Regions from separate parts of the Solibacillus sp. FSL H8-0523 genome, predicted to be linked through region 1. Evidence: predicted binding sites of a transcription regulator. Region 1 holds the regulator's gene; the other holds the start of a gene.

Region 1 (3,171 bases):
TGCGAACGTTAACCCCTTTTGGCGCAGCTGCACAATTTCCTCGACCGGTACATCTTTTCGCTCGCGTCCTTCGATATTACCGCGGTTTTTTAAATTGTTTTGCGGCATATAACCGTTTTCTACCGCGCGTCGCATACCACGGCGAATTTTCGCATTGTGCATACGGCGTTGATATTCTTCTACGATGGCTAAAATTTCGAGTAGCATCGTATCCATCTCATTTAATGCTATTGGTCCTGCATCGTTTAGCGTATAAACGGTTGCTTCGTATTTTTGAATCAAATGCAGAACCGCCATTCGTGCATTGCCACGTCCTAAACGTGTTTCATCTTGTACGAATATGGCCTTTATATTTTCTTCTTTCATAAAATCAAGCATATCAAGTAAGCCATCACGGTCTACCTCATAGCCACTATGCTGATCCTTATAGACGCTAAGCTCTGAATAACCTAACGATTTCGCATAGCGTTTTAATTCCTCCTCTTGACGAACAAGAGAGGTTTCTTGCGTGTCTTTTTCTGTACTAACACGGCAATAGAGTACTGCTTTAGTTTGATTCATTATTTCTCGCTACCTTAACTGTCTTGTCTTCCGATGATTCAACTTGATTTAGATTGGCAATATAGTAAGATTCCTTCTCTACCGGTACGACTAAAATTTGTCCAAAGACAACTTTTTCATCGCGTAAGCCATTTTCTTTTTTTACAAAGTTGATCCAATCGTGCTTAGCCATTTTACCACGATATGTTTCAGCTAACGACCATAAAGTATCACCTTGTTCAATCATTACGTGTTCGTATGTTTCAATTTTTTCATCATCTAACAGTAAAAATACGAACAGTAATGCAGAAAATGCGAATAACGTTGATGTGAAGCTGTTTAATTTAAATTTTTTCATCGTATAAACCCCTTTAAGAATGTATGTTCGGAATGTTTGTTCTCATAATAATACGAACATATGTTTTTGTCAACTGTTTTCTCGAACCTATGTTTGCATTTCTGTTCGCATACTGCTATACTGTATCTAAGAAAATAGCAATATAAAGAGGTGAGTTCGTTGACACAAAAAATTTCTAAAAGGCAACAAGCAATTCTAGCTTTTATAAAAGAGGAAGTTCGTTCAAAAGGCTATCCCCCTTCAGTGCGTGAAATCGGTGAGGCTGTAGGTTTAGCTTCTAGTTCAACTGTCCACGGGCATTTAGCTCGTTTAGAAAGTAAAGGGCTTATTCGTCGCGACCCTACCAAACCACGCGCAATCGAAGTATTAGATCAGGACGATTTAATTGTCTCTAAATCAAGTGTCATTCATGTGCCATTAATCGGGAAAGTCACAGCAGGTTTACCGATTTCAGCAATTGAGGATATTCAAGAATACTTCCCTTTACCAGATAAGTACGGTGCAGCAGAAGATGAATTATTCATGCTTGAAATTATGGGTGAATCGATGATTGAAGCTGGCATTTTAGATGGTGACTATGTAATCGTGAAGAAAACATCTACTGCAGATAACGGAGAAATTGTTGTCGCGATGACAGAGGAAGACGAAGCAACGGTAAAACGTTTCTATAAAGAAAAAACACATTTCCGTCTACAACCTGAGAACAGCTCAATGGATCCTATTCTTGTAAATCAAGTATCAATTTTAGGTAAAGTAGTAGGTTTATATCGAAACGTTCACTAATCCATAAAAATCCACTATCAGCAAATTATGATAGTGGATTTTTTTTAGCTTTTATAGTGAATCGCTGCTTCTATAAAGCTTTTAAATAATTTATCAGACGGTATATCATTTTGTAACCCTTCCGGATGCCACTGAACACCGATACAATATGGATGCTCGGGATGTTCGATCCCTTCTACTACACCGTCTTTTGCACGTGCATTCAATAAAAATCCTGGCGCAATGGCATCAACCGCTTGATGATGGAAAGAGTTCGTTAAAATCGAATCTTGGCCAATAATTTGCTGTAATTTTGATGGGAACAGTTCGACTGTATGCGTTAATTCATGACGCATTGAAGCCTGTGTATGCTTCAACACATGCTCTACTTGTGTATCAATATCTTGATATAATGTACCGCCAAAAGCTACATTCATTACTTGTTCCCCGCGACAGATCCCGAGTAGTGGCATCTTGCGTTCAAATGCTTTTTTCGCCATTAAGATCTCGCTTTGATCACGCTCATCAATGACCATACCAAGCTTTGGATGTGGCTCTTGGCCATAGATAAGTGGGTTGACATCATAGCCCCCAATTAATAACACACCATTCAAACTATCTATTACAGAATCTACCGTTTCTTCATCTAAATACGGAATGCAAAGAGGAATCCCACCCGCGCGTTTAATCACATTAATATACGTATTATTAATTTCCATTTTGCCTTCAACTGGGTGCATTGTTAAACCAATAAGTGGTTTCATGGTTTTCCTCCTACTAATGACGTTTGGCATGCCTCTACAAAGCTTGAAAATAGGCGCTGCGCATGAATATTGCCTATTGGCGCAAGTTCTTCTGGGTGCCATTGTACGGAAATACAATATGGATGATCCTCATGTTCCATCGCTTCAATGACCCCATCTTTTGCTACAGCAGATAAGATAAGCCCTTCACCGAGCTCCCCTACTGATTGATGATGGAACGTGTTAACACGAAACACCTCATCTTCAAAAATCACCTTCATTTTTGGTGTTAATACTTCTACACTATGTGCGAGTGCACCACGCTTTGACGCTTGCTTATGACCAATTGCCCCTTCAACTTGCGACGGGATATCTTGCAGTATTGTACCCCCAAAAAAGACATTCATAATTTGCATCCCGCGGCACACACCTAAGATTGGTAGATCACGCTCAAATGCACGCTTCATCAACAATAAGTCACTGTCGTCACGCTTACGTACAACACGACCGATATTTGGATGTGGCTCCTCGCCAAATAGCTCTGGATCAATATCCTCGCCACCAATTAAAACGATACCGTCCACTCGGTCTAATAAAGCATCCACGTTTTCTTCCGTCGCATTAGGTAAACAGATCGGAATCCCACCTGCAATTTCAATTGAATCTAAATAGGCATTGTTGATATCTAATTTTTTATCAATGTCATACATCGTTAAGCCAATTACCGGTTTCATCTCTCTATCTCCCTTTACAGAAAATGATAATTAT
Region 2 (3,171 bases), 1.7 Mb from region 1:
CGCACCGAAATCGTGTGCAAGTGCATGCATACGCTTGCCATCTGTTACGTCTAGTACCTCAAACGGCCCGACATGCTGATCTATTTTTCGAATATCCGTTGCTAATACATTATCCACGCCATATTGTACACGCAGTTTGTCGACTAATTCTGAACCAATTTGACCTAAAGCACCGGTCACCATAATTTTTTTCACACGTGATACCTCCCTATCCCCTAAAAAAATATTTCAATTGAATATTGTTAGACAGTACAATTGTCCTCTGTAAAAACACATTCATATTCAAACAAAACCTAATTTGAAAAGCTTTTTCTCGGATTTATTATAGGGTGTTCTTTTATAAAATACAATATTTTGTGAAAATTCTTTTTCAGCAAGACAATTGTCCACCTCAAATATGCGAATCGTGTTATTTTTCTAAAAACTGCACAAAGATGACGTGTAACCTCTTACCTCACCCTTCAATGATGATATCGCAAATGCTTTCAACGGCGATTTTTTTCCCGTTGTCCAATTGAAGGTAACGCTCGTGTTCATTCATTTTTTTAATGAATCCTGTATACACAGTCATTTGCTTGTGTTCCCAGACACGCACTTTTACTTGTTGCTGCTGTTCATAAGCGGTGTATACTTGTTGATTGATTTGCTCAAGTTGCGCCTCGTCTAATTGTGGCTTTTCAACCCATGTGTCCTCCGTTTGCCATTCGCGTAATAATTTCACATGCTCCGGTAGCATCATGGCCGTCCATTTGATTGTGCCTCGGTCTCTATTCATCCTATTCACCTCTTATTGTTTATGTCCGCCAAGTAATGTGGCACGGCTAAATGCCGTACCTGCTTCGGTGTAAGAAACCGCCCGTAGTAACGCGGTCGTCCCGTATTTTGTGCGCAAGTGATCCATCGTTTCACCGAGCTGACGATTGCGCCACCTTGCTTCATCAAACAGGCTGAGCTGCATCGAATACTCACTTTCAATATTGCTTAATGTCACCGTCAATTTACGTGCTGGCCTTTCTGCATAAAATTCATCCAACAGCGCTTTACATACTTGAAATAGGGCGAGTGTATCATTGGTTGGCTCGTCGATTGTCCGCGCACGATGAAAACCACCACCAAACGCATCTTTGCTATAGCTCAGGCCTAACGAAATCGTGCGTCCTACTTTTTTCGCCTCACGCGCACGTCTTGCTACGTCCTCACACATTTCAAGTAGCACAACCAAAATTTCGTCGCGGCTACGGTAATCGCGCATGAGCATTTGTCCCTTGCCAAAGCTAATTTGGCCTTCCATAATCGGGGCGCCGACTACGGAATGATCGATGCCCCATGCGTGGTAATACAGCTGATTGCCCATGACCCCAAAACGTGCTTCAAGCGTGGCTAAATCGGTATGTGCCAAATCATGCACTGAATAAATGCCCATATGATTAAGCGTTTTTTCCGTACGGCGTCCAATGCCCCACACATTCGACAGCGGCATAATCGGCCAAAGCTTCGTCGGTACATCGTCATACGTCCACTTCGCAAAACCTGTCTTTTTTGCTTCAATATCAAGTGCGAGTTTTGCCATTAGCATATTCGGTCCCATTCCAACCGTGCACGGCAAATCAAACTGACTTAAAACCGTATCTTGGATATAGCGCGCCGTTTGTTCAGGTGGACCCCAAATTTTTTCGGTCCCCGTTAAATCAAGAAAGCTTTCGTCCACGCTATACACATGAATCGCCTCCTTTGGCACAAACAAATTAAAATGGCGCACGAGTTCCATCGACATGCGAATAAAAAACGCCATCTTTGGTTCAAACAGACGAATATCCGGATGTGGTGGAATTTCATAAAGCCTTGAACCGGTACGAATATTGAAACGCTTTTTCATTGGCGGAGAAGCGGCTAACACGACACTTCCTTTTTGCTGAAAGTTCCCGACAATCGCAATCGGCACTTCCATAACATCTAAATTTTCTAATGAGGCGATACAGCTCGCATAAAAGCTACGCATATCAATACAAACAATCGAACGCTGCGGCGCATTTTCATACATGGCGCTCATCTCCCTTTTAAATCGAACGTTTGTTCTATATTAAAATGAGACGTGTGAGACCGCAAGTGGTAAATACTATTAATTTAGGCAAACAAAAAGCGCACCCTTTTTTGAGGTACGCACTTTTTACTATTTCACAACTTTTCCATATAACTGTGGGCGTCGATCTTCGTATACGGGAATACGTTCGCGCACTTCATCAACACTTGAAAAATCAACGTCAATAATGGCTAACTCCTCATCCTCTGCACCTGTCCATAGCACCTCGCCCCATGGACCGATAACCATGGACTGCCCATTGAAATTCTCGACTTTGCGTGCAATCCGGTTTACCGCAATCACGAAGCACTGGTTTTCAATGGCACGTGCTTGCAGTAGGATTTTCCAGTGATCAATACGTGGTGTTGGCCACTGCGCTGGAATGAATAACACCTTTGCGCCGTCTAATGCCTGGGCGCGTAACCATTCTGGGAAACGAATGTCGTAGCAAATCGCACCGCCTGCTTCTAGCCCGTCTAAATTAAAACGATTCATGGCATTGCCTGCCTGCAAATACAAATGCTCATCCATCAAACGGAACAAATGCACTTTGCTGTACTCACCGACTAATTCACCGTCTTTGTTATATGTATACATCGTATTGAAAAATTCGCCCTCGCGCTTTACCGCAACGGAACCACCGACGATGTGTACAGCTAATTCTTTTGCAAGCTTACTTAAAAAGCCTTTCGAGCGCTCGCCGTTTTCATCTGCCAGCTCTGCTAATTTTTCAAGCGCATAGCCTGTATTCCACATTTCCGGTAGCACGATGATTTTCGCGCCTCCCGCTGCTGCTTCGCGAATCAATTTTTCTGCACGCTTATAGTTTTCGTCGACTTTGCCAAAGCCTACGTTTAATTGAATACAACCGATTTTCATAGAAAAGCACCGTCCTTTATGACATTTACTCTACCATAAATTATCGTAATTTTCACTTTACTTAAACCTAGAAAAGTACTAAGATTAATTAACTTGCTTCAATTAAAGCAAGTTAATGCCCCGGCGGATGTCACAGATTTTTAGAGGAATTTTAAAAAGGAAGTCAGCCTACAAGCGTCACGTCCTGTGACAACGGCTGACTGACCCACATC

What was found. Region 1 encodes LexA, which represses DNA repair genes until DNA is damaged. Its sites were predicted from a motif close to CGAACATATGTTCG; they were not measured.
Region 2: NSQ62_RS01930 (UV damage repair protein UvrX) is a predicted target of LexA. The motif match lies at 2,064-2,077, and genes of this name have one in related genera.

The regions. Positions count from the first base shown of each region.
Region 1 covers NZ_CP150291.1:2,802,405-2,805,575, forward strand. The annotation lists gene NSQ62_RS13935 (recombinase family protein) at 1-561, opposite strand, end outside; gene NSQ62_RS13940 (LysM peptidoglycan-binding domain-containing protein) at 548-898, opposite strand; gene lexA (transcriptional repressor LexA) at 1,058-1,681, shown strand; gene NSQ62_RS13950 (gamma-glutamyl-gamma-aminobutyrate hydrolase family protein) at 1,726-2,424, opposite strand; gene NSQ62_RS13955 (gamma-glutamyl-gamma-aminobutyrate hydrolase family protein) at 2,421-3,137, opposite strand.
Region 2 covers NZ_CP150291.1:400,697-403,867, reverse strand. The annotation lists gene NSQ62_RS01940 (L-threonine 3-dehydrogenase) at 1-195, opposite strand, end outside; gene NSQ62_RS01935 (YolD-like family protein) at 455-775, opposite strand; gene NSQ62_RS01930 (UV damage repair protein UvrX) at 788-2,041, opposite strand; gene NSQ62_RS01925 (carbon-nitrogen family hydrolase) at 2,171-2,959, opposite strand.